2 regions of the Exiguobacterium sp. s149 genome follow, and region 2 is predicted to be linked to the other one. Evidence: predicted binding sites of a transcription regulator. Region 2 holds the regulator's gene; the other holds the start of a gene.

Region 1 (11,921 bases), on a different contig from region 2:
ACTACTAAATAAACACCAAACAAATACTAACAAACGATTTGACCACTGAATTTGAGACAAAATGTCCTAAATTCAGTGGTCATCATTCATTTCCTCATCAAAATGGCATTATAAGTATTTCTCTTGATATACTCGAATGACAATAAACTCAAAAGAACAACTGACATAGAAATGAAAAGAAATAGAAATATAGATGGTGAAGTAATATTGATACAATGATTCCGGTTCGAGTTTTAATCATGATACGAATACTTTTATCCAGCAACGCATTTTTTATAATAGAGATAAGTTACGGAGGCAACAACATTGTTTACCATGAAAAAAATTATAGCTTCAACTTTACTTGGTGTTATGTTAGTTCAAAGCGCATCCCCTTCTTACGCTTTAAACTTGACTGAAAAACAAAAAAATATCCAGCAGAAGCAAGCGCAAAATTCTACAGAGCAACGTAAAGCTAATACGTCAATTCAGCAGCGTGAACAAGATATCACACTCGAAGAACAGAAACTGAATGACTTGGAATCCGAGTTACAGGATATTATCAATGAGGTCACCCAGAAGAAGGCTGAAATTCGGACAACCCAAAAGAAAATTGCTCAGATTCAAACTCAAATTAAAGAATTCCAGAAAAAAATGAGCTCTCAAAAGACATTGATGGAAGAACGCATGGTCACGATGCAAAAAAACGGTGGTTCTTCTATAAACTGGGCTGAATTTATTTTTGGTTCAAAAGACTTTGGTGATCTGGTTTCACGCATGATCACCGCAGGGACGATTCAAGAAAATGATCAAGAACTTTTCAAAGAATATCAATCAACAAAAAATAAGCTTCAAATTGCTAAAGCTGAATTGGACACTGAAAAAGATAAGCTTATTAGTCAAAAAGAAGAGCTAGAGAATAGTCAGAAAAAATTGAACGGCAAAATTAAAGTGCGGGCTGCTCAAATAAAAAAATTAGAGGCCGAAAAAATCCAGTTCACATCTAAATTGGTAAGCTTGCAACAAATGGAATCGACGCTTCAAGAACAAGAAAAATCAATTCAAGCAGAGATTGAAGCCCAAAGGCTTGAAGAACAAGCTAAAATTCGTACCAAAGAGGCTGCGCGTAAAGCTGCAGAAGCAAAAAGTGCCGAAAAAAATGAAATCAGCGAGAATAAAGCCTCTCTCGAAAAATCACCAAACTCTGAGAAAGTGGTAAACACTTCAAAGACTACGGATTCACTCGCTTCTCCAACAAGTGGCGGAGTTTTTCAACGTCCAACCTCAGGTATCGTAACCCAAGGATGGGGTCCAGCAGGCGGGGCCAATGGCTACAGCTTCCATAATGCACTAGATACAGCTGGACCAGTAGGAACTCCTATTATGGCTGCTCAAACAGGAACTGTAACTCGAGCAGGCTGGGGTGGACCTTATGGAAATCATGTCATCATTACGCATGTCATAGGCGGTCAAGTTTGGACTACCCTTTATGCTCACATGAGCTCATTGTCCGTTTCCGCCGGACAACGTGTGACCCGAGGACAGAACATCGGTGCGATGGGGAGTACCGGAAATTCGACCGGTTCTCATTTACACTTTGAAGTCCATCGAGGAAACTATTCGTACTCAGCTACAAGTGCAGGGAATACAGTCAACCCATCCCAATTTTTCTGAATTTCAGAGGCGAAATTGTTTAACACTATATAATTACTTCAGTAAATCACTTAATATTTAGACCACAGAATATTAGATGCCCCGTAAAAGTTGGACCTGATAATCTAATTTTTATGGGGCGATTTTTATGTCCGAAAGCTTTTAAAGTCTCGGTGACCAAACGCTAACTGACTCGCAAGAAAAACTTCAGAAAGTTAGGATGAGCTTTCGTTCGTGCCCCCACCCCCCTACGAGTGCCTGGGGAATACAATCTCAGGTGCGACATACACATTCACTATGTAGATATTAAAAACGATATGGATGGGTAGACAATCTTTAATCGATTCAATCTTGAAGTACAGACTCTTCTCTCCTTTGATGACCTTCAACTGGCAATATACGTCGAGACGAACCTTAGGTTACTAAGGCCGTGTCTAACGGTCGATGATAAATTTACGGATATGAAGGTCCAAATTCAAACCTAGGTTGTCGAAGTCACCAGATGATCTATTTCATGATCCAACTTTTTGGATTAAGTTCAATTAATATCTTTTGAACTTAATATATAAAATTGAACTTAATATATAAAATGTACATTTCTTTATTTTTTATATAGAAAAGTAAACCAATCGAGCATACGACGCTCTATAAAGTCTTGAACCTTAAAAGTGACATGGGGTCTATGCTCGATAGCTAATAAGATTGCATGATCAGGTCACTTTTAATGTAATAATCAATACATCACATTTTCGTGTATGTTAATATTAAATCGTTTAAAGGAGAGAAAAAAGATGGCAAGGTTTTTTTCACTGTTGATTGTTTTGTTAGTATTATCTGGTTGTGGAAGTACAGTAAGCAATAATGGACCTGAAGTGATTCCAGAATTAATTGATGTACAATTTAAAACAGATCCTGAAATAGTAAAAGCAAACGAAGTTATTGAACTTATAGCAACTGTTTCTCAAGGAAACGAGAAAGTAGACGATGCGGATAAAGTTGAATTCGAGATATGGAAAGAAGGCCAAGAGGAAAGCCAACACGAAAAAATTGAAGCCAATTATCAACAAGACGGACTGTATGTAATTTCTTATATTTTTGAAGAGCCCGGTAAATACTTTATATATTCACATACGACAGCAAGAAGCTATCATTCTATGCCCAAAAACGAAATATTAGTAAAATAATAAATTTTAATTATTACAATTAATAATATAGACGAGCTAATCCATGATGAAAAAACTCGTTTTTATTGAATCGCGCGACAACATCAACCTTGTGATATATGCTCGAAAAATACCAATTTTATGATATATCCTTTCCGCTCCAATGTCTGATACGTCCATTCCGTCGCTCCACCTTGGAAACTACCATCAGTTGTATGCTTATATGTAGGAATATAAACGCGAGTCAAATAGAGTCACATTGCTCAAACGCATCCTCAAAAACTCGAAGGATGCGTTTTTTGTCCTGCTGAGTATTGCGGATACAGAGAGCCACTAGTGCGGACGACTGAGCGAGTCAATATGAAGAAAAAGGCCATCGACTCATCGATGGCCAAGATCTTAGCTTATCCCTAGCCCGTGGTGTTCCCTCATTGAGGTTTCGCCATCGACCAGGATTTTATAGGAGTCGTGTACGATCCTGTCGAGAATTGCGTCCGCGATTTGGGCCTGTCCTAGATTCGAATGCCACTCCGCGTGGCGTTAGACGCGCCCACGCTCTTGCTTTTGACGTTGCCCTTACGCTCCGTGCCTCCCGTTAGAAAGGGCCAGGAACATAGAGATGCGGCGGTGAGCCAGCAGCTCTTGTTATCGGGCCGTCAGGGGGGCAGCGGTGCGATGAGCGACTTCGCCATAAGGCGTTAGACGCTCACGCATGAGCCCGGATTACCATTCCTTCTCCCATGCCCCGTCTTCAGACACGCCCCAATCCTCGAAGCGATACTTGATGAGCCACTGGACATGCATCACCTCATATTCGAATACACCCTTGGAGAGCTCTGAGACCACAAAACTGACGTCTCCCTTCCCCACCACCCATGTCCCATATAGATATACGATCTTAATCGGACGCTCTTCTGCATCCAGATAGATCACCACCCGGAAGTAAGGCGAGTTCCGTCCGTCATCAAACCGGACGACCTTCTCGACGCAATGTTCCTTGTCGACAACACGCATCCACTCGGGATGTTCCATCAGTTCCGAGAACACGGTCCGGACGAACGGATCCAATCCATCGAACGCATAGTCATCAAGTATCCGCTCGTCCATCACGTCTCCCCCCTTCTGGTCCTCTCTAAAACGATTCCCCGTCCAGAGCCAGTTCAGTCCTTGTTCATGAACCTACAGAAATGAAGACTTTAAAAAATGTATACATGTATACGCGTATACAAATCTACATGTATACATGTATACAAATATTTTTGTTCTTATGTACGACGATTCCGTCGAATCATATTGGTATTGAAAAAGACGGTGAGGTGGGTCAAGCGTTCTCCTTCCTTCACATCACAAAGAAGATCCATGCTCACAAGTTTTAAGTCGTCAAAATCTTCTTGGAGCCGGTCCGGAAGGCGTCGAAGCAATACCTCCGTCATCTCGTCCATCGTCTGTTGATCTAGTTGGTAGCTGTCCATCTGAATCATCCTCTCCTGTTGATAGCCTCATGATACCTCGCATCCACGCAATCAACATCTCGGCTTATTTCACGTAAGCCCTGGTGTTGTTTCAAACAAGCCCTAGGGCTTGTTTAGAAATCATGGTCATTTTCAATAAACAAACTATGTTGTCACTTCTACCATTTCATCAAACAATCTTCTTATGAGACAGACCAAAACAACGTCCAATTTTCACACACGAACCATCTCGTTTTCGTTATACGAAAACGGACCTTTTCCCGGATCCCGCCCCACGGATCCAGGCGAGAGCAACGCGAGTCGCCCATCCCGTCAAAGAAAAACGTACGTTTTTCGTCCTTGCCCTTCCCGGACGGACCGGGACCGGTCCCCCGGCCCCACTCCATTCCGTTCAACCCATGTAACCTCGCTGTTTCATGCTGACGTACGACTCGTCCGCTCCGAGGATGAGATGGTCGAGCACCGGGATGCCGATGAGGTCCCCCGCCTCATGTAACCGTTCGGAGACGAGGATGTCCTCCCGGCTCGGCGTCGGGTCCCCGCTCGGGTGCTGATGACAGACGATGAGGCACGAGGCGTTGTTCAAGATGGCGCATTTGAAGACCTCCCGTGGGTGGACGACACTCGAGTTGACGCTCCCGACGTGTGCCCGGTGGACGCCGATGACCCGGTTCTTTGTGTTGAGCATGATGACGAGGAACACTTCACGGTCGTCGTCCCCGATGAACGAGGAACCGATTTGTCGGGCACTGTCCGGTGATTGGATGATGGCGTGCTCGAGAGCGACCATCTCCTCGCGAATCTCTTGTTTGATACGAATGACCTCGATGATGGATGTAAGTTCCATGATGGTTTGTCCCCTTTCGGATAAGCCGAGCTCAGAACGAACACCGTTGTGCGTCCTGTTGACGGGAACGAAGCGAGCGTCGGGAGACGGTGCAAGGGCGACCGCAGGGAGAGCCTCAAAAAAATGCGTAGAGCAAACGGAGGGACAGGCTTCCGGAGCCAACGAGCGAAAAGCCTCGCTTTGAGCCTAAAGCGAAGGAAGACGGCCTGAGGGCGCGTCATTTTTTTGACGTCCCTTGCACCGAAGACCAGCGAGCTAGAGTACGGAAACAGGACGCACGGATTACCAATCACGAAAAAGGCTGTTCAAACGGGACAAATCGGGTATAAAATAAGAACAAACGTTCGTTTTATTGAGAGGGGTAATTATTATGACGATGTATCGCGATCGGGGCGAATTGAAATGGATCCCATTCCTCATGCCCGAGCACAAGGCGCTACTGACGAAATACTATAAAGAGATTCAAAAAATTGAGATGCCAGATATCGATGAACAGGTCCTATCGGTCTATGAGAATGTGCTGAACGACGCGATCTTCAGCGGAGATTTGGTAGAGGTAAAATATGTGGAGAAGCGGGAGATGAAACGATTCAGAGGATTCGTGCACCGGACGAACTACATGGAGCGGACCGTCGAGCTGGCCAATCAAAGGGAAGGGATCATCCATGTGCCGTTCGAGGCAATCATTCACGTCGAACAATCGATAGACTAACGCCCTGGCGGTTGTTCGAAGTCTGCGTCACGAAACGTAGTGTCGTTCCTCGACTTTTTCAGAAATAAAAAGGGCGGATAAATATAGTTTTTTCGCATCTAAACTAGACTGCTATAATAAAAAAGAAGACTTTGACTTTTATAAATACCATCTTTTTATAAATAACGAAAGAATCTAAAACATATTGGAGGTTCCGTTTGTCAATTTAAGCTAGACAGATCGACTCCATTCAGGTGACTCAAAAATGCCTCCAACGGTGTGCGGTAATTCAGTGACTTTCTTGGGATGTTATTCCGCTTGTCGGCCACCGACGAAATGAATGTTTGATCCACCTGGTTGAAGTCCATTTCCTTTGCCAAGCCGTCTTTCCGCAGGAGCCCGTTGGAGTTTTCATTCAAGGCGCGCTGAGAAGGCGTGCCGGGATCCGCAAAGTAAATCGAGACGTCGTGCCGGTTGCACAACGGTTTCCAATTGGAGAATTCCTTGCCGCAATCAAACGTGATGGATTTGAACAGATTTCTCGGGACCCCTTGGAACCACTGGTTCAACGCAGTTTCAATATCGCAAGCCTTGCGTCCTGCAGGCTTCAGGGCGATGATGACTTTCGTCAGCCGTTCGACCAGCGTGATCACCGCACTTTTGTGGCGGGCACCCACAATGGTGTCGCCTTCGATATGCCCGAACTCTTTTTTGAACGACGGGTTGTCGGCTTCCCGTTCGGAAATATGGCGTTTGAACGCCTGTTTTCCCCGGCGTTCCTGGTGTCCATTGGGTTTCCGTTTTCCTTTCATCGGCAGCGTGGCGGCGTCAAAGACCTGATTTTTGAACATGCGATAGATGGTGCGCGCGGAACAATCGATGGCCGTTTCTGCCCGGCCGACAATGACATCCGGCGTCCAGCCCTGCGCCACCTTGTCTTGAACATAGGCCACTTGTTTCTTCGGCAGGACAATCTTCCGCCGGCCGCAGCGTTTCTTATTTTTCTTGTATTGCGTGTAGAAGTCGAGCGCTGTATGTCCTGATTTCAGGAAATTGATGACGTTGTAGATTGGCTGCCTGGAACGGTTCATCAACTTAGCAATGATCGCTACAGGTATATTTTGGCGGTGGTAGGATTCTATCATCACCAGTTCATCCGTGGTAAGATGGGTGTAGGTCATTCGTGATCACTCCTATGTTTTTCTTTGGTCGGAAAATACATTGTGAGTGTACCACGAATGGCTTTTTCAATTGTCTAGCTTAATTTTACAATCGGCTATTAATGAATGAATGATTAATTTTTGAAAACTTTTTTGTGTTAATTGAATTTAAGTAGAAAAGAGAAGAAGCTTTTGGGCTTCCTCTCTTCCGATAATATATGTTATGTTAACTAGAAGAAAAACAGAGAAAATCGATGTCAGATGTGACATCTCTCCTCTCGAAAAAAATCAGAAAATCTTGTACCAATACAACGTCATGTCGATGTTCGGATTGCCGGTGTGTTTGAGAGTATCGACACCGCCGAGCGCGAACCCTTCTTTCGCATAAAATCGACACGCGATCACGTTATCGTTCTGCGCTTCGAGTGACAATCCAAGCAACGACTGTTTTTTTGCCCACGTCTCTGCAACTTGCATCAGCAAATGCCCAAGCCCGCTGTTGCGATAGCTGCCACGGATCGCGATGTTCTCGATATAAGCAAAACGGTTCCAGTCTTTCACCACACGGATTTGTCCAATACATGTCGTCTCGTCGAATGCCAAGAATACTTGTTTGTCCTCACTGTTGATGTATTCATGCCAGTCTAGTGAATCGTCCGGGAAGCTCGTCTCATGGGCTTTCTCATATAACTGTTCCTCATACATCCAAACCCCGTCACAAAAGCTCGGGATGATTTTCCCGATGACTGGAAACGCATTATTGGCTTCGTTTACGACGCTGATGGAATACTCATCTAACGCTTTGATCGAGATGTTCGGTTCTTCTTCCATTGCATCTTTCTCCCTTCATATGTAATGACCGCTCCATCCCAAAACCAAATGGTCTCACCAGACTAGCCATACAGTGACCGTCATAAAATCAGAGTCGGTGGATTTGTCGACAACACTTCAATTACATCGTATGATGTCAAGAAAACGTAATGCTGAATATTATAAACCGCTTCGTAAATGTTTGTTGATTCTTCAGCTAGCCATTTTAAATAGCTGGAATCGGTCACTTGAAAGAGTGTCCAATTGCTAAAAAAATCAGTGTCATAATGTTTGTATAAATGTTCTAGCGTTCTAATAAGCGTTCCTTCGTCTGTATGTCGATACGACAGCACTAGTCCGTCAAACAAGAATGTATACGTGTTCTCATGCGTATCCATAAACACGAGTCTTAATCCGTCTTTATCATCAATTAGAGCCTGCAGATATAGTTTGGCCGGTATCTCTGGATTGACTGTCCATCTCTCCCATTTTTCCATTTGCCCCCCGCTCTCCTCATTTTAATATGTTACGAATAAGCCTTTACTATCTATCATACATGAATTATTAAAATTCACATGCGTCGGAGTCGGCTGATCAACACGATGATATTTTTACTTAAACCGTATTGTTCAAACCGACATCCATTGATCTGTTTCATCATAATTACTAAACTGTGTCATTCGATTGAATCCTTCATTCATCAACATGTTAGCGCTTTATGGATTTATGTTTCAAAAATAACTTTAACGCTGTTCATCCGCTCTTAGGAGTTGCCTGTAAGCGGATGTCATGCTATTTTTAGACAGATGATAACTTAAGGAGGAACTTGAATGAAACGTATGACTAAAGGTTTGGCATCATCCCTATTACTGGCTGTCCCGCTCGCGGCGTGTGGTGATTCTAGCACCGATCAGGCCGAAACTTCGCGCTGGGACGAAATCAAAAAAGACGGTACGCTCACGGTCGGTACGGCCGGTACGCTCTATCCGGCCTCGTTCCGTGAAGAAGATAGCGATACATTGACTGGGTTTGACGTCGAGCTCATGAAAGAGATCGGGAAACGCCTTGACCTCGAGGTCCAATTCAAAGAGATGGCGTTCGACAACATGTTGACTAGCGTTCAAAACGGACAAGTTGACGTCGCCGCAAACGATATCTCGGTCACAGACGACCGTAAAGAGAAGTTCGCCTTCTCGACGCCATACAAGTACACGTACGGGACGGCCATCGTTCGCAAGAGCGACCTGTCTGGCATCGAGTCACTTGAGGACTTGAAAGGCAAAAAGGCCGCCGGAGAAGCGACAACCGTCTTCATGGACGTAGCACGTCAATACGGGGCGGAGGAAGTCATCTATGACAACGCCACGAACGACCAGTACCTCCGTGACGTCTCGACAGGACGGACCGACGTCATCTTGAACGACTACTATCTCCAGACGCTCGCCCTCGCCTTCTTCCCGGAGTTCGACATCACGATCCACCCGGATATCGCCTATAACCCACAGGAAGTTGCGTTCTTGATGGATAAGGAGAATACAGAGCTTCAAGAGAACATCGACCGCGTCCTTACGGAGATGCTTGAAGACGGCACGGTGAAAGAGTTGTCGGAAACGTTCTATAACGGTGCCGACGTCTCGGTCGAACCGGACGTCGACGCGACCATCGTCGAATTGGACTAAGCGCTCATGTTCGAAGGTGTGAAATGGGAAGCGATTTTTGACGTCGACTTGGCTGTGCGCTCATTCCCTTATCTGCTAGGCGGCTTGCCGAACACGCTTTGGATCTCATTTGTCAGCATGTTCTTCGGCTTGTTGCTCGGTCTCGTGCTCGCCCTTGGGAAACTGTCACCGTCCCGGTTGCTTCGGTTCCCATCGACGTTCTATATCTCGTTCATGCGGGGTGTACCGATTTTGATTATCCTGTTCATCTTATACTCAGGGTTTCCATTCATCGGCATCGAGTTCGCAGCGCTGACGGCGGCAATCATCGGGTTTAGTCTGAACTCGGCGGCCTATATCGCGGAAATCGTCCGGGCTGCGATCCGTGCCGTTGATCCGGGACAGGTCGAGGCGGCCCGCTCGCTCGGGATGAACAAGTGGCTGACGCTAAAAGGGGTCATCTTGCCGCAGGCGACTCGGATTGCCCTCCCCCCGCTTTCGAACGTGTTCCTCGATTTGATTAAAGCGAGTTCGCTCGCCGCCATGATCACCGTTCCGGAAATTTTCAACAAGGCGAAAATCGTCGGGGGCCGGGAATTCGATTATATGACCGTCTACTTGGTCGTCGCCTTGATTTATTGGGGCATCTGTACATTCATGTCGTTCTTCCAGGACTGGTTGGAGCGGCATTTTGAACGCTATTTGGATACACCGAAACGATGACTGACTTGCCTCATACAGGCAGGTCAGTTTTTTTGTCGGGCAGTTATTGCGGAAGTGACATGATATAGTCAACCTATTCCATATTGAGATTCAAAGGAGAGACATCGCCTATGTTCTCAAAGTTATTATTCGGATCATCCGTCCTCATCACACTTACGTATATTTTGTTCGATGGGCCGGCCTGGGTCAGTGCCTTGAATCCATTCACGAGTATGATCGTCTTGTATTACTTGATTTTCGAGTTCCCGAGCCGTAAGAAAACGAAAACGTCTTCTTCGGATTGAACATGGTAACCTACATATTTGGCAGCACCGTTCTTTAGCGTTCCATCTCAGTCCGCGAGTGTGCTATGATTTTTATAAATATTCAGAAAATAGACGGGGGACTTACATTATGGTGCAACAATGGACGACACATTTAAACGATCAAGTGATTGGGCAGTCGAAGGCGATTAAGCTGTCGACGATCGCCCTTCTCTCCGGGGGCCACGTTCTGCTCGAGGACCGGCCTGGGACCGGCAAGACGACTCTCGCGCGAAGCTTGGCGACGTCGGTCTCGGCCGCGTTCCAACGCGTGCAATGTACACCGGACACGCTACCGAGTGACATCTTAGGGATGGAGCTGTTCAATCCTACGACGGGCACGTTCGAGCGCCGGCCTGGACCGATTTTCACGTCAATCTTACTCGTCGATGAGATTAACCGGACGACACCACGGACGCAGTCGGCCCTATTGGAGGCGATGCAGGAGCGACAAGTGACGCTCGGTGAGGTGTCGCTTCGTCTACCGGACCCGTTCTTCGTCATCGCGACGCAAAACCCGTTCGATGGGCAAGGGACGTTCCCGTTGCCACAGGCTCAACTCGACCGCTTCTTGTTCAAACTGTCGCTCGCCCCGTTGTCTCGGGAGTCGGAACGCAGGTTGCTTCGGAACGAGCATTTGAGTGCGGCTCCTTTCACGTTGCAACAGACCGAACTTGCCGAAATGCAGCAAGCCGTCCGTGACGTCTTGTTCCACGAGGCGATGGAGGATTATCTCCTCGATTTCGTAGAGGCGCTTCGTCATCACCGGGATATTGAGGTCGGACCGAGCCCGCGGGCGACGCTCGCCTACACGATGGCGGCTCGGGCGCATGCCTATATGGACGGACGGGATTACGTATCACCGGAAGACATCCGCGCGCTCGCTTTGCCGATTCTCGGGCACCGCATCGTCTTGACGGTCGAGGCGTCGCTCAAGACGAAGCCGTCCAAATTGATCAAGTCTGTTTTGGAGACCATCCCGGTCCCGTCAGAGGTGTGATATGCAACTCGTCAGCCCTCGCTACCTCGAGTCCGGGTATATGTGGCTCTTGTTCGTCGTCGGGGTGTTCACCGCCCTATACGGCAACGTCTTCTTCGCGAGTGTGATTATCGGCTTTAGCCTGTATGCGCTCATCATGCCGGAGCTGTTGTTCCGGCTCGCTGAATACGTACATGTCGAAGTGACCGACGAGCTGAAGCTGTTCCCGAACGATGAAGAGACGTATACAATCAAATTGGTTTCAACTGCTCCTGTCCCGCTCGGTGTCGTCCGTCTGTCAGGATATCTCCATCCTACCGTCGAGTCAGAGGAACACGCCTTCTGGCGCCAAGAGAACTATGTCGGACGTGAGGCGGCCGTCGCCTATACGCTCCCGCTCAAGGCAATTCGACGTGGCCCGATCCGCATGGAGGCAATCGGTATGGAGATTCGTGACCCGCTCCGTATGTTCTCACTCTATAAG
Region 2 (11,921 bases):
CGCAAATCCCGTATGTGAAGTGGTCAACCACTTTAAACTCATCACGGTTGTAAGTCGCTTCCAAATGCTTTTCAGCCATCGCCATACCGACTGCCATGGCAATCCCTTGGCCAAGCGGTCCAGTCGTCGCGTCGACACCAGGCGTGTGACGGTACTCTGGGTGTCCAGGCGTCTTCGAATTCATTTGACGGAACGATTTGAGGTCGTCGAGTGAAAGGTCGTAACCAGATAAGTGAAGAAGCGAGTACAAGAGCATCGAACCGTGTCCCGCTGAAAGAACGAACCGATCGCGGTTGAACCAGTTCGGGTTTTTCGGGTTGTGACGCATCTTATCCGTCCAAAGTGTGAACGCCATCGGAGCCGCACCCATCGGCATCCCCGGGTGACCAGAGTTCGCTTTTTGGACCGCATCAATTGAGAGCGTCCGAATCGAGTTAATCGCTAATAATTCTTTAGTAGTTGTTTCCACTAATTTCATCCTCTCTGTTGTTACAAAGTTTCTACCCGTCATATTTTAGCATACTCATTCGTGTGTCACAACTAATTAATTAGTATAACACATTGAATGGAATCGTTTACTTCCTTTCGTCCAAAATCAGTCCAATAAGTCCCCCTGATCCCCGTTCGCGTATAACAAACATGCACACCCTATATGAAATAGGATGTGCATTCGTGGTCACTCCGAGCGATGTCGTTTCTGCTCGTCTTTCAATTTTTCAGGCGTTACATCGTTCCCGTCCGGATCGACGACCTTCATCCCCATCATTTGTGATTTGAATGATTGGCGGAACGCTTGCAAATATTGTTGGCGCAGCGCTTGCTGCTCGTCCATCTCTTCTGATGACAGTCCATCTGTCTTGGCTTTGTTGGCGAGAAAATTGATTCGCTCCAACTGTTCAGGTGCTAGCATCAGGCTCGCCCCCTCTCTACTGAATTTGTTCTTCTACTGTACAAAATCAGCGAGCAGGATTCAAGTTTCTGGCACTGATACGTGCTCCAAATAACGACGGTTCACGGTCGCTTTCGACACCTCATAGCCAAAACCACGTAGCGTGGCGGCAATTTCAGCGAACGTCAGTCCGCGCTCGCGCAGTTGGACGATCTCTTCGATCGGGACTTCGATTCGGCTCCGACCGCCTTGATCGTGATGTTGGATGTTGCGGTGCGGGTTGAACCCGTTCGCGACCGCCCGACGCATGCCGCGTGAGATTTTCGCATTATGGATTTTACGCTGGTACTCCTCGACGACACTGACGATTTCAAGCACCATCTTCTCGGCATCCGAGAAAACGTATTCATCGGACGATTGCATCGTCAACAAGCGGACGTTATGTTTCATGAGCGTATGCAAGATGGCGATTTTCGCGTTCCCTCGTCCGAGGCGGCTGTCATCGCTGACGAGCACGGCATCGAGATTAGACGTCGAGACGTGCTCCAACAAATCGAGCAACCCCGTCCGATTGACCTCATACCCACTCTCTTGCTCACTGATCACATCGACGATTTCGGCGTCAAGACGTTTCGCCATCCGCGTCAGTTCGTCCGCTTGGCGACCGAGTGACGTCTCTTGCGTGGACTTGTTCGTCGACACGCGACAATAAATGACGACTCGCATCCCGTCACTTCCTTTCTTTCCATTCGCCCTCTACGATACACAGGTTCGGGGGCTGTTCGCAATCAGAAAAGATTATTCGGCGGCGAACCACGTCGTCTTGTCGTCTTCTTTCTCAGCGCGTTCGGCGAGAAGCTGTGCCTCGAGCGACTCGGCCTCCGTCAAGGCGACTTCTTCTTCGACGCTATGCTCGATCACCGGTTCGGTCGCGACGACATCGACGTCGTGGCGCATCTCCCCGACCATATAAAACGCGAACATTCCAAGTGCCAACATGCCGACTAAAATGATTCCATTGATTGTGTCTCTCATAACGATTACCTCCTGGGAATAAGAATACACGTTCTCGAGAACGTCTGTTCGTTTATCTGTTCTCATCATAAAACAAGAACTTCTGTTCGGTCAAGTAGAAAAAAACGAACGAATGTTTGTGCGCTCATGTGTTCTTGTGTTAAACTAAACCCATAAAGAATAGGATGCGTTCGCAGGTTATTCGACATAATCGAGGTGAAATCCATTGAAAAAAATGTCAGCAAGACAACAACAGATTCTTGATTTTATAAAAGCCGAGGTCCGGGCGAAAGGGTATCCACCTTCCGTTCGTGAAATCGGAGAGGCAGTCGGACTCGCATCGAGCTCGACCGTCCACGGCCACTTGGACCGTCTAGAGAAGCGTGGATTGATTCGACGTGACAAGACGAAGCCACGTGCCATCGAGATTTTAGATGAAGAGATGTCAGTCGTGGAAGACCATGATGCCGTCATGTACGTGCCGGTCATCGGGAAAGTCACGGCCGGTACGCCGATCACGGCGATCGAGAACGTGGAAGAGCACTTCCCGCTCCCGGCCCACGTCGTCGGTTCCGACAACGTCTACATGCTCTCTGTCTCAGGGGACTCTATGATTAACGCGGGGATCTTGGATGGGGACCGTGTCCTCGTCCGTCAACAGAACACGGCCGACAATGGAGAGATTGTCGTCGCCATGACGGATGAAGGTGAAGCGACCGTGAAGCGGATTTATAAAGAAGCTTCGAAAGTTCGCCTCCAGCCGGAGAACGACGAGCTCGAAGCGATGTATTTCGATAACGTGTCGATTTTAGGGAAGGTCATCGGTGTATACCGCACGATTCACTAATGGCTAGTGGCAAGACACATACCCGTACGAATCTCGTGGCAATCGGTGCTCTTGCGATTGCCACGCCTTTTATTGACATCGATGTTCCGACCGTGTTCCTGCTTGGCGCCCTAATCGGGACGTTCTGGCTCTCCCCGGACCTTGACTTAAAGTCGGACGCCTATTATCGATGGGGACCGCTTCGGGGCTTTTGGCTCCCTTATGTGAAGATTATGCCCCATCGGTCGTTATTCTCGCATTTTCCGCTCTTGAGCGATCTGATCCGGGTCATCTATCTCGGTTTCCCGCTCACGCTCGTGCTCACGGTCACGCCGTATGAGGAAGCTGTCAGATCGTGGCTCGACCTGAACGGGGCAGCATGCTTCTTCGGACTCGCTTTCGCGACGACGCTACATACGACGCTCGACTATGCGTCCACGTTCTTCAAACGTGCGTTTTAAGCAAATGCTTATGCCATACACCCAAAAGGGCAACCCGTCTATTAGACTGGGTTGCCCTTTTTCGAACCGTCGATTGTCTCTAAAACATTTATCAGTCGTCTCGTTTATGCAACACGAGTCGAGTTTCGGCAACTTCTCGTCCATTTACCAACAGGACGATTCGATGCGCACCCGGATAATGTCGACGCGTCGTCAAGTCTGACCAGTTGTGGACTCTGCTCGCTGCAAGTTTTGCTCCCCCAGCGACGGTTTTATTCGTAAAAAGAAACGCCTTACGACTCGCTTTCCCATTCGCTTTTATAAAGTCGATGGCGTATTCGACCCGAATATATGCAGCATCGCCTGGACGAATCGACACATCGTATTGAATCTCGCACGCCTCACCTATGCTGAGCACATTCGGATGTATAGTAATCGATGAGTTGACGGTCAAATCCGTTTCTTGCGTATAACCAAACAATGTTAACGCGTCCGGGTGTGCGGATTTAATTAACGTTCGGCACGCGTGTCTGATGACCCAGTCGGTATGGGGATGTTCGCCTTGCCATCGACGCGAGACTTCGAGCACGGCTTCCGGGTGATCTTTCGAGATATCGTTGAGATTGTTGGCGACACTTTTCCTTACATATAATGATGGGTCTTCTTTTAATAACTCTAAAACTGCCAACACGGGAGCCGGATTTTCTCTGAACATCGGTAATGACTCCGCCCACGGAAGACGAGGACGACAGCCTTCACTTGCCAATCTCCGCACATGCTCATTCGGATGCTTGGCCCATGCCATCATGCGATCCATCACTCGCGTCGAATCACGAAGCAGAAAAGCTCTGATTGCGAATTCGGAAGACGATTTCTGCGTGAAGAGTTCAAGTGCTGACATCGAGCGTTCCCAATGTTCTTCCGCCTGTCCATACACTTCTACGAAGTCGGGAAAGAATAAATATGGAAAACCGATACAATCGTCTGCAATGTTAACCAATACGTCCAAAGCTGACTCGTAATCTTCAGGTAAAAACTGGCCGAGCTTTGTCGAGATACGGCGAGTCCGCGCTTTGAGTGCTAACGCTTCCCATGACTCATCAACGATTGATGCGACAAATGCTTGTATATCAAACGATGGGTACACGGATTGAATCCGCCGCCCAAATTCTAATAAAAACCCCTCATCATACACGTCTTTTAATGGCGTTGCCATTGCTTGGCCCCCTCTATCTGCTTCGATTACGCTCATATTTTCAATAACCGCTTTTCATTATATTGATTAATTAGAATGAATGACACAAAAAGAGCTCTGAATGAGCACTTCTTGCGAAGACTCATTCAGAGCTCTGGTTTTTAAAGGGGATATCCTTTATTAGTCGACTTAGTAGAGCGTCATGTACTGATCGCGTTCCCACTCCGTCACTTGGGTGCGGAACATATCCCACTCGATTTCTTTCAACTCGAGGAAGTGCTCACCGATATGCTCGCCAAGCGATTCCATGACGACTTTGTCAGTACGGAGTACTTCGAGCGCGTCGAAGAGCGTAGCCGGAAGATCGTCAATCCCGTTAGCAACACGTTCTGGCTTGTCCATGACGTAGATGTTGCTGTCGATTGGCTTCGGTGCTGTCATATCTTTCTCAATTCCATCGAGACCTGCAGCCAATAGTGTGGCCAAAGCGAGGTACGGGTTTGCTGCCGGGTCGACCGAACGTACTTCGATTCGAGTCGAGAGACCACGGGCCGCTGGTACACGAACGAGTGGTGAACGGTTGCGCGCGCTCCATGCTACGTAGCAAGGTGCTTCATAACCAGGAACGAGACGCTTGTACGAGTTGACAGTCGGGTTACAAACAGCCGTGAATGCACGGGCATGCTCGAGAATCCCTGCCGTGAAGGCGCGAGCCGTGTCAGAGAGTTCCATTTCGCCGTTCGGATCGTAGAAGACGTTCGTGTCACCTTTGAAGAGCGACATGTTGGCGTGCATCCCTGAACCGTTGACACCGAAGAGTGGCTTCGGCATGAACGTCGCGTGAAGACCATATTTCGCTGCAATCGTCTTGACGACGAGTTTGAACGTTTGGATGTTATCAGCCGTCGTGACCGCATCTGCGTATTTGAAGTCGATCTCGTGCTGACCTGGTGCGACTTCGTGGTGTGATGCTTCGATTTCGAAGCCCATGTTTTCGAGCTCGATGACGATCTCTTTACGGCAGTTCTCGCCGAGGTCGACCGGTGCCAAGTCGAAGTAACCGCCTTGGTCGTTAAGTTCGAGTGTCGGTTGGCCGTTCAAGTCTTTCTTGAAGAGGAAGAACTCAGGCTCTGGTCCGACGTTGAATGCTGTGAAACCGAGCTTCTGCATGCGCTCGAGGTTACGCTTCAAATTGCCGCGCGGGTCACCGCTGAACGGTTTTCCGTCCGGAGTATAAATATCACAAATCAAGCGAGCGACTTTACCGCTGCCGTCTGTCCACGGGAAGACAACCCATGTGTCAAGGTCTGGATAGAGGTTCATGTCTGATTCCTCGATGCGTACGAACCCTTCGATTGAAGAGCCATCGAACATCATCTTGTTATCAAGTGCTTTGTCCAATTGGCTGATCGGAACCTCGACGTTTTTGATCGTACCGAGGATATCCGTGAATTGAAGACGAATAAAGCGTACGTCCTCTTCTTGTGCGATGCGTTTGATGTCTTCTTTCGTGAACGTTTTTCTGGCCATGGTGAAATGTCCCCTCTCACATTGTGTAATGGTTAGTGTACTGGCGTCATCGATAAAAACGTGACAGCTCACCTTGAATGAGCGACGTCTTATTGAAACGGCCAGCTTCTTGAAGCTGTGTTTTCAATAATTTGTGTAACTCTTGTTCAGAGATCTTCGGTGCTTCATCGACCGGCGCCTTTGGTGATTCCGCATCTTTGGCGTCCGTGTTGTCGAGCATATGACGAATCGCCGCCAAGTTGAAGCCTTGGTCGATAAAATCCTTGATCGTGAGTAGACGTTCGACATCATTAAAGGAATAGAGCCGTCGTTTCGATTCCGTCCGACTAGGCGAAATTAGACCCTGTTCTTCATAGTACCGAATCTGCCTACCTGTCAGCTGTGTCAAATCTTGAACGATTCCAATCGGAAACAACGGGTTGGAGCGACGAAATTGATCGGCCATCTCTTACCCCTCCTTTTCTGTCTCACACTGTGAGAATAATACATGACAACTTACCTGTCAATAGATGTTAAGAAAGTTAACATGACATTTCGGTTACAACTTCTGTGAGATATTGTCACGGTCAAATGTGACGAGCTCTTTCGTCCGTAATTGGCTCAAGGCGAGCATGAGTGCGACCTTGACGTGGGCGTACGTCAAGCCGCCTTGCACGTAGGCCGTGTAAGGGGCACGGAGCGGTCCATCGGCCGACAGTTCAATCGACGAGCCTTGAATGAACGTCCCGGCCGCCATGATAACATCATCCTCATACCCCGGCATATAGGCCGGTACCGGCAATGCATGCGCATTGACCGGTGACGCCATCTGGATGCTCTGACAGAACGCGATCATCTTGTCGCGATCGCGGAACGTCACCGATTGAATCAGGTCGGTCCGTGGCGTCGTATAGTGCGGGTCGGTCTCGAACCCAAGCAATCCGAGCAGGCTCGCCGTCAAGCGCGCCCCTTTCAACGCTTGGGCGACCGTGTGCGGCGCCATATAAAATCCTTGATACATCTCTTGGAGCGAATAGAGCGACGGACCGGCCTCGCTACCGATGCCCGGCGTCGTCATGCGGAACGAGCAACGTTCGACGAGCTCTTTCGTCCCGGCGATATAGCCGCCCGTCTTCGCCAAGCCACCACCCGGGTTCTTGATGAGCGAGCCGGCCATGAGGTCGGCCCCGACATGGGTCGGTTCAATCGTCTCGACGAACTCACCGTAGCAGTTGTCGACGAAGACGAAGACGTGCGGGTGCGCCGCTTTGATTGTCGCAATCGCTTCCCCGATCTCTTGGACCGGGATGCTGCGGCGATTGGCGTATCCTTTCGAGCGTTGGATGCCGACGAGCTTCGTCTCAGGGCGAATCCGTGCGATGACGGTCTCGACATCGATTTTGTCATCTTTCAACTCGACCGTGTCGTAGCCGACACCGAGCTCTTTGAGCGAGCCACGGCCGTCGCCCCGAATCCCAACGATCTCTTCGAGCGTATCGTACGGCTTGCCGGTGATATAGAGCAGTTCATCCCCTGGCAACAACACGCCGAACAAGGCGATCCCGATGGCGTGCGTCCCCGAAATGATTTGCGGGCGGCACAGGGCGAGGTCCGCCCCGAACACGTCGGCATAAATCGATTCGAGCGTGTCGCGCCCGATATCGTCGTAGCCGTACCCGGTCGTCGGATTGAAATGGAAATCCGACACTTTATGCTTTTTGAACGACTCGAGGACGCGGTATTGGTTAAACTCCGCCGTCGCCTCAATCGTTTCAAAATATGGTTTTACCCGCGCTTCCGCCTCGGTCACGAACGGGGCCAATTCATCATAGTACGCAATCTTTTCTTGCCACATCATTGTTTCACACCTCAAATTGTTTCAGCGTCGCATAAAGACGCGTGTCTTCTCTCATATAACCGACAAGTTCGACCGAACCGTCATCGAGGAACTTCTCCTCGAGACGATACATCGAATCTTTGGCCGGATGGTAATGCTCGAACGAGCGGACCGGCAAGATGACGTGTACTTTCGTCAACACATCCGCAATCTTATCTTCGATCGCGCCGATGAGCGTCTCGATATCGTTCGAGTCGAGCGCCGAGATGACGAGCGGTCCGCCGACGAAGTCCTCGGTCAACCGGTCTTTCTTATTGTATACCTCGAGCTGCGGCAACTCACTCGCGCCGAGTTCCGACAATACCGAATTCGTCGTGTCGATTTGGTTCATGTAATGCGGGTTCGACGCGTCGATGACGTGCAAGACGAGATCAGCCCCGAGCACTTCCTCGAGCGTCGAGCGGAACGCGGCGACGAGTTTCGTCGGCAAGTCGCGAATAAATCCGACCGTATCCGTGATGAGCACTTTTCCGCCGCGCGGGAGTTCAAGTTCACGCGTGAGCGGATCGAGCGTCGCGAACAATTCGTCCTGTTCGTACGTATCGGCGTCGGTTAAACGATTGAAAATCGTTGACTTGCCGGCGTTCGTGTAGCCGACGAGCGCGACTTGGAACACACGGTTCTCTTTCCGACGTTCGCGGTAACGGTCACGGTGCGCGACGGTGCCTTCGAGATTTTTCTTAATCTCGTCGATGCGGCGCTTGATGTGCCGGCGGTCGGACTCGAGTTTCGTCTCACCCGGTCCCCGTGTCCCGATCCCGCCACCGAGACGTGACAGCTGTGTGCCTTGTCCGATTAAGCGCGGGAGCAGGTAGTTCATTTGGGCGAGCTCGACTTGGAGCTTTCCTTCTTTCGATTGAGCCCGTCCGGCAAAGATATCTAGAATCAATTGCGTCCGGTCAATCAGTTTCATCTCGTCCGGGTCGTTCAGCGAGATGCGGATATTCTTCGACTGGGCTGGCGACAGCTCGGCGTTGAAGATGACAATGTCCGGCTCAAACTGTTCGATGAGCACCGCGAGCTCCTCGACTTTCCCTTTCCCGATGAACGTGCGGCGGTCGACTTGCTGCCGTTTCTGATCGAGACGGGCGACGACCTCACCTCGTGCCGTATCGACCAATTCGACGAGTTCCCCCATCGATTGTTCATATGTCCAATCATCGACAGTCGGTAATTGACATCCGACGATAATGACTTTCTCTCGTTGCATAAAAATCCCTCATTCCTATAAGTCTCATCCTCCATCTTACCACGAAACGACGAATGGAGAACGTCCGTTTGTGGTACGATATGAGGAGAAGGAGGAACGTCCATGACGAAACGTAGAAAAGAGTATCCATTGCCTGAATATATCGAGGCGTACTTGTTCCATCTCGGCGCGAGCGGCCGCCAACCGTCGACGCTGAAACGCTATCGATACGATTTGATCGATGTGCACAAATACTTTCATGACCATAACGTCAAGCTTGATGCCCCGGAGGCGTGGCTCGCCGTCCCGCTCGAATCGTGGAAGACGTTCGTCAACGACTTCCTCATCGAAGAGAAGCAATACCAACAGGCGACGGTCGCCCGAATCGTCACCGTCATCAATAGCTTGACCGTCTTTTTAAATCCGCTCCGCAAAAAGATGCTTGCCTATGCCCAACCGGCTCATACGCTCACCGTCGACCAGATTGCCTTGCCCGCCGAGTTCAGCAAGCTCGTCCGGACGATCCGTTCGACAAGCGGGCTGAGTGAGAACCAGCTTCAGGCGCATCCGTATCTCGTCAATCGGAACGAGCTAATCGTCACGTTGTTCTATAAATATGGACTCCGGGTGCACCATATCATCCGTCTTCGGATGAACGACCTGCATCTCGCGAGCCATGAATTCGACGTCTATGACCGGCTCGGCAACCGGTTCACGTTGAAACTCAGTCAAGAGGACCAGACACTCCTTATGAACTATTTGGCTGACATCCCGACGCCGGTCCGTCCGCGTTGGTACTCGGACGATCCCGTCTTCGTCTCGTTCGACTTCTCCCGGATGACGTTCCGTTGGGTGTATGCGAAGAACCAGCCGAAACAGCTGACGATCGTCATGATTACGAAGATGATGCGCCAATTGAATGAACGCAGCGGTCTCAGCCGTTCTGTCACACCGTCGATGCTCCGGAACGCCCACGTCTTGAAGACGTACGCGACCGACATGACATCTCTCGAACGCATGAACGTGACGTGTATGCATAAAGAGTCATCGCTCCGGCGCTATGAGCAGGCGTATGCGGAGTTCGGCGCAACGCTCTATGAATCAGGGGGCGTCACCCCGTAACCCGTCGTCATCTTTGCAGGTGACGGCTTTATTTACTTGATGATCCGAAAGGTGGGCGTACCGTGTTTTTTCAAAAAATCCAATCTGCTCTCATCAGTCTATTCATTATTCCTTTCGTGTTGCCGCTCTTCTTTCCCTACGCGCTCGATTTGTCATATGGACCGAGCGTGGCCGTCTATTTGCTCTATGCGATCCCCATCGTGTTCATCTACGGGACGTTCACCTCTATACTGTCCGAGTATATAAGCCAAAAGACGCCATTCCGTTCGAAACGGGTGACGTCTTTCGTGTTCCATCTGATTGCTGGCTGGTTGTTCGTGGTCCCATATGGACTGTTATTCGATCCATCCATCTTCGAGACAGGTATATTCAACCTCGCATCGTTACTTGGCGTGTCGAGCGCCTTCATTTTCTATGCGGTCGACCAACTGCTTGGCCGTCATTTCAAAACGCTGTAGTCAGTGGGCCCACTCATTTCGCAACAAGCCGTATACGACGTGGTCGACGTAGCGGTCATATAGCCACTCCGCGTTGCGAAGCACCCCTTCTTCGAGGAAACCGAACCGTTCCGGCAAGGCCCGACTCTTCACGTTTCCGGTCGCGACCCGAATCTCAATTTTATCAAGTTTCAAGTCACGGAACCCGTAATCAATGACCGTCTCGAGCGCTTGACTCATAATGCCCTTCCCTTGAAAATCTTGGCCGAGCCAATAGCCGACCGTGCCGCACTTGATGCCTCGGTCGATATCGTTGAAGCCGATTGTCCCGGCGAGCTCACCCTGATACACAATCGCGAACGATTTCGGATAGCCGCCCGTCTCCATCAATCCTTTAATTCGCCCTTCGATGTTTTGTCGTGAATCCTCGACCGTCTCGGTGTAATCGAGCCAACCGAGCCACTCGCGAAGGTATGGCTTCGACGCCATCGTCAACTGGAACAACGCCTCCGCGTCATCGATGGTGAACATTCGTAGTTGAAGCTGGTCATTAATGTCATAGTGTAACATGTCGTTTCCCCCTCTTACTTTCCAATTATTGTGTTCTTCATCATTTTATCGTAAACTATTTGTAAATAATTTGAAAGCGGTGAAAGTATGTAAGTCGACATCATGTCATCCACCCAAAATTGAATAGTTCTGGAGGAGAGTCATGATGAAGTCGTTTTACCTGCTGCTGGTCAGTCAATGGCTGGCCAATATTGGTGACGTGCTTTATATCGTCGCCTTGATCGCTTTGTTATATCAACAGACCGGTTCCGCCCTGGCTGCGGCCAGTTTCCCGATTGCCGTCACAATCGGCATGACCGTGAGCGGTCTGTTCTTTGCCCGCGTCTTATCTCGGTTCACCCTCGGTCAGACGCTGCTCGTCACGCAACTGTTGAAGACGACCTTGCTCGGGGCCGTCATTTGGTCGGAGTCGATTCTCGTCCTCGGCCTCGTCGTGCTCATCGCCTTCTTGGATGGGTTCGCCCGTCCGGTCCAAGCGTCGTTCATCCCCCGGCTGACGACGAATCGCCAACAAGCGAACAGTCTCGTCCAAGGGTCGAACCAGTTCATCCAGCTGGCGATGTGGCCGCTCGGTACGATGGTCGTCGCTTCGTTTTCAAGCGCGATTGCCTTGACCGTCGCGTTGATGTTATTCATGCTCTCGACGCTCGTCACGCTTCGCTTCGTCCGTTCACTCGACCGCGACGTGACGGTAGAAGATGGTGAATCAGACATTTCCCTTAGAGACAGCCTCGCCATCGTGCGAACAGTACCTCATGCTCGATTAATCACGGTATTCGTCACGTTCGAGTCTTTCGTCAGCACGCTCTGGATTTCGGCGCTTTTGCTCGTCT

What was found. Region 2 encodes LexA, which represses DNA repair genes until DNA is damaged. Its sites were predicted from a motif close to CGAACATATGTTCG; they were not measured.
Region 1: KNP81_RS08310 (YolD-like family protein) is a predicted target of LexA. The motif match lies at 5,448-5,461, and genes of this name have one in related genera.

The regions. Positions count from the first base shown of each region.
Region 1 covers NZ_JACSLZ010000005.1:15,764-27,684, forward strand. Annotated here, with positions in the region: gene KNP81_RS08275 (N-acetylmuramoyl-L-alanine amidase) at 1-8, shown strand, start outside; gene KNP81_RS08280 (murein hydrolase activator EnvC family protein) at 316-1,653, shown strand; gene KNP81_RS08285 (FixH family protein) at 2,424-2,816, shown strand; partial or broken gene KNP81_RS08290 (ATP-binding protein) at 3,195-3,323, opposite strand; gene KNP81_RS08295 (hypothetical protein) at 3,519-3,902, opposite strand; gene KNP81_RS08300 (hypothetical protein) at 4,061-4,267, opposite strand; gene KNP81_RS08305 (JAB domain-containing protein) at 4,659-5,114, opposite strand; gene KNP81_RS08310 (YolD-like family protein) at 5,485-5,826, shown strand; gene KNP81_RS08315 (IS30 family transposase) at 6,027-6,986, opposite strand; gene KNP81_RS08320 (GNAT family N-acetyltransferase) at 7,254-7,796, opposite strand; gene KNP81_RS08325 (hypothetical protein) at 7,877-8,272, opposite strand; gene KNP81_RS08330 (transporter substrate-binding domain-containing protein) at 8,606-9,454, shown strand; gene KNP81_RS08335 (amino acid ABC transporter permease) at 9,461-10,156, shown strand; gene KNP81_RS08340 (hypothetical protein) at 10,267-10,440, shown strand; gene KNP81_RS08345 (AAA family ATPase) at 10,550-11,458, shown strand; gene KNP81_RS08350 (DUF58 domain-containing protein) at 11,460-11,921, shown strand, end outside.
Region 2 covers NZ_JACSLZ010000010.1:78,837-90,757, forward strand. Annotated here, with positions in the region: gene tkt (transketolase) at 1-478, opposite strand, end outside; gene KNP81_RS12750 (DUF896 domain-containing protein) at 677-910, opposite strand; gene KNP81_RS12755 (YneB family resolvase-like protein) at 971-1,615, opposite strand; gene KNP81_RS12760 (hypothetical protein) at 1,688-1,924, opposite strand; gene lexA (transcriptional repressor LexA) at 2,130-2,750, shown strand; gene KNP81_RS12770 (metal-binding protein) at 2,750-3,190, shown strand; gene KNP81_RS12775 (DNA alkylation repair protein) at 3,282-4,385, opposite strand; gene glnA (type I glutamate--ammonia ligase) at 4,554-5,894, opposite strand; gene KNP81_RS12785 (MerR family transcriptional regulator) at 5,941-6,339, opposite strand; gene KNP81_RS12790 (methionine gamma-lyase family protein) at 6,433-7,728, opposite strand; gene hflX (GTPase HflX) at 7,736-8,980, opposite strand; gene KNP81_RS12800 (site-specific recombinase) at 9,083-10,081, shown strand; gene KNP81_RS12805 (hypothetical protein) at 10,144-10,539, shown strand; gene KNP81_RS12810 (GNAT family N-acetyltransferase) at 10,540-11,088, opposite strand; gene KNP81_RS12815 (MFS transporter) at 11,231-11,921, shown strand, end outside.